Regions from separate parts of the Paenibacillus puldeungensis genome, predicted to be linked through region 1. Evidence: riboswitches for the same ligand, from Rfam matches in the RefSeq annotation. Region 1 holds a riboswitch; the other holds the start of a gene.
The links. Region 1 has a riboswitch for S-adenosylmethionine ahead of metA (homoserine O-acetyltransferase MetA). Riboswitches for the same ligand answer to the same signal wherever they lie in the genome.

Region 2: it holds a riboswitch for S-adenosylmethionine, as region 1 does, so the genes downstream of both, ACFQ3W_RS17850 (methionine ABC transporter ATP-binding protein) here and metA (homoserine O-acetyltransferase MetA) in region 1, are expected to answer to the same signal.

The regions. Positions count from the first base shown of each region.
Region 1 covers NZ_JBHTLM010000017.1:36,230-39,816, reverse strand. Annotated here, with positions in the region: gene ACFQ3W_RS19570 (HRDC domain-containing protein) at 1-348, shown strand, start outside; gene corA (magnesium/cobalt transporter CorA) at 447-1,382, opposite strand; SAM riboswitch class I at 1,866-1,994, shown strand; gene metA (homoserine O-acetyltransferase MetA) at 2,111-3,046, shown strand; gene ACFQ3W_RS19555 (PLP-dependent transferase) at 3,064-3,587, shown strand, end outside.
Region 2 covers NZ_JBHTLM010000014.1:40,287-43,873, reverse strand. Annotated here, with positions in the region: gene ACFQ3W_RS17860 (UbiD family decarboxylase) at 1-636, shown strand, start outside; gene ACFQ3W_RS17855 (Cthe_2314 family HEPN domain-containing protein) at 651-1,370, shown strand; SAM riboswitch class I at 1,474-1,629, shown strand; gene ACFQ3W_RS17850 (methionine ABC transporter ATP-binding protein) at 1,716-2,726, shown strand; gene ACFQ3W_RS17845 (methionine ABC transporter permease) at 2,726-3,388, shown strand; gene ACFQ3W_RS17840 (MetQ/NlpA family ABC transporter substrate-binding protein) at 3,447-3,587, shown strand, end outside.

The DNA of each region.
Region 1 (3,587 bases):
CGTTCGGTGCTCGAGTCGTTAGCTGAGGGCTTAAATGTATCGGACATATGTACCCGGGCAGGAATTGAGCGCAGGGAGGCGGTAGAGTTTCTTGAAACGCTTGAGAGGGAAGGATACGATACCGATCCTTTGGTAAGCTCGGAGCTGCAGGAGATGCCGGAAGCAGAGCAAACCGCCGTTTGGCAGGCTTATGAGGAGCTTGGAGATCATCTTTTAAAGCCGGTGCTGCAAAAGGTATACGGGATTGAGGTGGCGGAAGCCGGAAATTTGGACGTGCTGTACGAACGGCTTCGGCTAATACGCATTCGCTACCGCAGACATCAGGATGTGGCTCAGAGTGCTAGCTAAACTAGTTTAGCTAAGAAAAAAACGCCAGCCTGGCTGCGAACTCCCGTGTTCTCGAAAGTTCACAGCCCGGTTGGCGTCTTGTGTTTACAGCAAAAGTTTCATATCCAGTCCCGCTTGCGGAACAAATAATACATGCCGGCACCTAGTACACCCATAATGCCGAGAACAATAAAATACCCATATTTTGAATGCAGTTCAGGCATATTGTCGAAGTTCATGCCGTAGATCCCTGTGATTAAGGTTAGCGGTATAAAAATAGTTGTGATAGCCGTAAATACGCGCATGATCTCGTTCGCCCGGTTGGCGATCGCCGATTGATAAGCTTCTCGTAAGTTGCCCATCAACTCGCGGAAAGTATCAAAGTTTTCCGAAATTTTAACTGCATTTTCATAAATATCGCTGAAGTATTTTTGCAGCTGATCGTCGATCAGGCGTAAGTCTTTTTTATTCAAAATATTTATAACTTCCTTTTGCGGACCCAAAACCTTCTTGAGCCACAAAATTTCGCTTCGCAGACCGATGATTTCATTCAAATGCGAGCGTTTCGTATGCATCAGGATGTCTTCTTCAAGCTTTTCGATTTTGACTTCGATTCGGTCGCCAACCGTAAAGTAATTGTCGACGACAAGGTCGATCAGCAGATAGAGGAACCGGTCGGGTTCATTGACCTCCTGTTCCCACAAAATGGGCTTCACGGCGCGCAGTTCGTTGATTTTCTGCTTGGTAACGGTAATCATATAATGCCGTCCTAAAAAAATGTTCAATGACCGCAGAAAAATTTCCTCATCGTCATATCGAATGCTATTGACCACGATAAAATAATGGTTATCGTACGTTTCGATCTTAGGACGTTGCTCCTCCTCGGTTAAGCAATCCTCAACGGCCAAATCATGCAGCGAAAAAAGCGGCTGCAGCTCGGCAAGATCTTCCACGTCCGCGTCGATCCAGTAGAAGCCTTCCTCCGGCGCGGTGGTAGTCAGTTCCAAATCCTCAATAGCTGTAAATACGCCGGCTTTAACGTGACGGATCTTCATCTCTTTCACTCCCTTTCCCCTGGCTTTTGCCAGGGTTATGCTCTTGTTATGAGCACAGGAAAGAGACCAGCTGTTTTTAGCACACCTGAACAAGGCGTTTTATGAAAACACCGCGAAACGAAGGGCCCTGCTTCGATCCGCAAGTGCCGTGGCTGATCGTTTTCCTATGCGATTGTAAATCTTCGGTTGTCCTCTGCGGACTCGGGTCGCCTTCCATTTCTCGGTTTCACCTCACTGTAAAAGGGTTAATTATGGAACAATTGATGGCGTCTTTGACCTAAAGGCCTTTCAGCACTTGTCTAGTATAACGCCACCGCATGAAATGTTTCAACCCAAAAGTATAGTATGGTGCAACCGAGAAACAGGTACCTGAAAATAATGATTTTGCAGATCGGTTCTTGACGTAAGCATTCCGATCCATTAAAGTGATTTCAAGGAGTTTTTGAGTTGTTAAATGACTCCCAAACAATTAAATAAAGCGAAATCTTATCAAGAGCAGGTGGAGGGACTAGCCCGATGATACCCGGCAACCGGCGATTTTATATCGCAGCGGTGCTAATTCTTGCAGATCCGTATAAGACTCATGCTTAAACGGGTTCTGAGAGATGAGAGAGGCGCATTCAGGAATAATTGACGACCTTTCTCCACGTGAGAGAGGTCTTTCTTGTTATCGCCAGCTTTCAACCGATATGATTTCACCTCATTTTGACGAAGGAGTGAAACCGATTATGCCGATTAAAGTACCAGATCACCTACCAGCCAAAGAAGTGCTCACGAACGAGAACATTTTCGTAATGGACGAAAGTCGGGCTTATCATCAGGATATCCGACCTTTGCGAATTGCAATCCTGAACCTGATGCCGACAAAAGAAACGACGGAATCGCAAATATTGCGTTTACTTGGGAATACTCCCCTGCAAATCGAAATCGTGCTGCTGCATCCGATCTCCCATACCTCGAAAAATACGTCCGCGGAGCATTTGGAAATGTTCTATAAAACGTTTGGCGAGATCAAAAATCTCTGGTTTGACGGCATGATCGTTACGGGAGCCCCGGTGGAGCAGCTTGAATTTGAAGAAGTGAATTACTGGGAAGAGCTTAAAGAAATTTTTGAATGGAGCAAAACCCACGTCACATCGACGATGCATATTTGCTGGGCTTCCCAGGCAGGCCTCTATTACCACTATGGCGTTCGTAAAGTGCATCTTCCGAAAAAATGCTTCGGGGTGTTCTCGCACGTCGTCAACAACCCGCGTGTTAAATTAGTCCGCGGCTTTGACGAAGTGTTTCAGGTGCCGCATTCCCGGCATACCGATGTGCGGCGGGACGATATCGAGCGGATGCCTGAACTGGAAATTTTGGCGGAATCCGAAGATGCCGGTGTATACCTCGTGGCAAGCAAAAACGGGAAGCAGATTTTTGTTACCGGACATTCCGAATACGATCCGGATTCCCTGAAATGGGAGTATGAACGCGATGTGGCTAAAGGACTTGAGATGGCTCTGCCACAAAACTATTTTCCGAATAATGACCCTATGCGAGCTCCACGATCGACTTGGCGAGGCCATGCAAACTTATTATTTTCCAATTGGCTAAACTACTATGTGTATCAAGAAACTCCGTACGACATCGACCAATTAGCTGAATTTGTTTACGAGATCTAATATTGGAGGGACGACAGATGGGGGAACAGAAGGAGCAAAGCAAGAACAACGGTAACTGTAACTGTAAGGACAACTGTAAAGAAAACCATTGGCGTATCGAATCCGTTTTGGCGCAAATCGGTTCGGTAGAGGATCCGGTCACTGGGGCCGTGAATTATCCAATCTATCAAGCGACCGCGTTTCGGCATCCTCGGCTTGGGCAAAGTACCGGATTCGATTATGCCAGAACGAAAAGCCCGACCCGTAAAGTACTTGAAGACGCGGCAGCTACCTTAGAATCAGGGGATGCAGGGTTTGCCTGCAGCTCCGGGATGGCCGCGCTGCAAACCGTATTTACTTTATTTGGGCAAGGTGACCATTTGATCGTATCGCTGGATTTGTATGGGGGAACGTACCGTTTGCTGGAGCGTATTATGTCGAAATTCGGGGTAACCGCTTCGTACGTGGATACAAATGATTTAGATGCGCTGGAGAGCGTGCGCAAGCCGAACACGAAAGCGTTGTTTATCGAAACGCCGACCAATCCGCTAATGATGGTTAC
Region 2 (3,587 bases), on a different contig from region 1:
TTGGGTGAAGGTCAACTGTCGCTAACGAAGATTCTTATGCTAACGGACAAGCTGGTCGACTTGGCTGACTTCCGCTTGCTGCTTAAAACTGTACTGGAGCGGTTTAATCCGCAGACAGATTTGTTTATTCTGAATAACACTTCTCATGATACCCTTGACTATACTGGGCGAAAGCTGAATCATGGCAGTAAGGCCATCTTAATCGGAGTGGGCGAGCCGGTACGCGAGCTCCCTAAAGCTTATGATGAAGGTGAATTAGCCGAGATTGACCGAATTGAGGTTTTCCATGATGGATGCCTCGTCGTTTCAGGAGCTTCCTTCGCAGAGGAACCGGAGCTGGCACAGCGGCTGCTAGGTCGGCTTCGTGAACGGGGTACGTCCTGGCCGCTTGTTGTCCTCGTAGACGATGCGGCTGCAGTGGTACAAAATCAGACGTCCTTCTTGTGGACGGTATTTACGCGCTTTAATCCGGCGGACGACATTTATGCGGCGGCTGAGGTGCGGCAGCACCACTTGGCATACAGCCTTCCAATCGTCATCGATGCCCGGATGAAGCCGGGGTATCCTGATGAATTGTTCCCGCGGGAAGATATCGTGCAAATGGTGGATGAGCGTTGGAAAACATACTTTGCGTGAAACGGGGAAAACAAATGCTGCGAAGCCTACTAGGAGAACCGCCAAGACAAAATGAGGGCCGGCTGGCTGAAACCATGGATGCCATGGAGCAAACGACCAGGCTGCTGGAGAAGGAAATCGAGCTGCATCAGGACCCTACCCATGATTATCGCAAGCTGGAAATATGGACGCACGGCCTGATTTCCTCACTCTATGAGCTGGAAGAGTGCCTGTTTGCGGCAACTTATTTTCGAAATAAAGTAACGACGGATTACGTAGAAGATATGAGTCACGAAGAACGGAATAATTACGCCAGATATGTATATTTTTATAAAGACGGATTTATCCGCGTGTTCTCGGCTCTGGATAAACTTGGTACGGTGTTAAACGAGGTTTATAATCTGCATACCTCCAAGGTGAAGGCGCGTTTTTCTTATTTTACCGTGCTGCGTCAGTTCTCTTATTTGAAGGTGCATCCTGAGCTAGGCAATCGATTAATTGCGATTAAGGAAGAATACCGGGAAGCGCTGGGCGTTTTACGGCGACGCCGGAATACCGAAATTCATTACATGAATTCGGAAATGAGAGACGATTTGTGGCAGCGACATCAAGCCTTATTCGGCAAAATCGAACTGGAGGACCTAGACGTTCATATTCGCGATTTGGAGCAGGGCTACCGCATGGTATGCGAGACGTATTTTACGGTTTTTGACTACACCAATCGCAGGTGGAAGAAATTAACGGCTCAATCATAACGAAAAACTCTATTTTTCCCTTTGACAAAACCATAGAAAGTCATTATACTGAGCAATAGTTTCAGAAAATACATGAGAACGACTTTCATATAATTTCATATTTTTCTTATCAAGAGAGGCGGAGGGAAAGGCCCGATGAAGCCCAGCAACCGATTCGTACGCAGTGCGGTGTGGATAACCGTATTCTGTGGCGAGTGTCATGGTGCTAATTCCTTCAAAACTGTTCTGTACACGGTGCAGCAGTTTTGGCAGATGAGAAGGCAGTGTCTTTACGTAAAGAGCCCTTTGATTCTGTCGAGGGCTCTTTCTTTTTTGATCTTTATACTAGAACGGAGGCTTGTCAGGTTGATAGAACTTAAAGGAATCACCAAGACGTATGGCGGCAAGAAGACGACAACAACCGCTTTGTCCGGGTTAAATCTAACCATTGGCAAAGGTGAAATATTTGGTGTCATCGGCCACTCCGGTGCAGGGAAAAGTACACTGATCCGATGTATAAATTTGCTGGAGCGCCCAACCGAAGGCGAAGTTTGGGTGAATGGCATAGAGCTGACAAATCTCAGCAAACGCGAACTGCAGCAGCAGCGCCGCAAAATCGGAATGATCTTTCAGCACTTTAACCTGTTATCATCGGCTACTGTTTACGATAACATCGCATTTCCGCTAACGCTGATCGGAACGCCGAAGGCGGCTATCGCGGAGAAAGTCAATGAGCTGCTCGTGCTGGTTGGACTGGAAGAGCATCAGAGTAAATATCCGTCCCAACTATCCGGGGGGCAGAAGCAGCGGGTAGGCATCGCCCGGGCACTGGCCAGCGATCCGGATGTACTGCTCTGTGACGAAGCCACCTCAGCACTCGATCCACAGACCACGGATTCGATTTTGAAGCTGCTGCTGGACATTAATCAGAAATTTGGCTTAACGATATTGCTGATCACCCACGAAATGCATGTGATTCAAAGCATTTGTGATCGGGTCGCTGTCATTCATCAGGGCGGCATTGTAGAAGAGGGACCGGTCACTGAAACATTCCTGAAACCGAAGCATCCAGTAACGCGAGAATTCATTAACCGTGAAGGCGAAGAAGGCGTCAAGCTTGCATCTTCGGTACCGCATCCGGAATGGACACGACTTGTGAAGATTACGTTCCTTGGGGCGAAGACGTACGAATCGGTAATGTCTCAAGTCGTTAGAGAGACGGGAGTCAACTTTGCGATATTGCAAGGGACGATTTCAACGATTAAAGATGTTCCGTACGGTCAGCTTACCGTTTCCTTTGAAGGAGCCAGTGCGGATGTAGATCGGACGCTTGCGCTTCTCAAAGAACGCGATCTTGATGTGGAGGTGCTTGAGTAATGTTTGATTTCGGGGGTATTGACTGGTCCGAGATGGGTAAGGCCTCGGTAGACACTTTGAAGATGATGGGGTATGCCTCGTTGTTTACTTTCATCATTGGACTTCCGCTAGGCGTGCTGCTTTACTCTTTTTCACGTTCCAATTCCTGGGTTTTAGGATGGGTTTACAGGATATTATCACTCATCGTTAATATACTGCGTTCTGTACCGTTTATTATTCTGATCGTTGCCTTGATCCCGTTTACTCGGGCGATCATGGGCGTTTCCACAGGAGTGGCAGGAACGATTCCACCGCTCGTTATCGGGGCAGCTCCATTTTTTGCTCGGCTCGTAGAGACGGCGCTTCGCGAGGTTGACCGTGGGGTCATCGAAGCTTCCCAAGCGATGGGAGCATCCTCCTATCAGGTGATCCGTAAGGTACTGTTGCCGGAATCGCTGCCCGGTTTGATTGCAGGCATGACGATTACCGTAGTGACGCTTGTGTCGTATACGGCGATGTCAGGCATGGTTGGCGGCGGTGGACTTGGCGACTTGGCAATCCGTTACGGTTATTACCGCTATGAGAAAGAAGTTATGATTATTTCGGTAATTTTCATGGTCATTCTGGTGCAGGTTCTGCAAATGATTGGTGACCGGCTGGTGATCTATTTTACTCGGAAATAAGGAAATACTATATATATCTTATCCTTATTCAAAAACTACTTTAAGGGGGCATCCTGAAATGAAAAAATGGACTCTATCTTTGCTAACTTTGGTTTTGGTGTTGGTACTGGCGGCTTGCGGCAATAATGCTGCAAAAAGCAATACGGCCGGGAGTACGGAAGGCGATGCCGCCAAGACGGACAACAAAGCTGGCGAACCG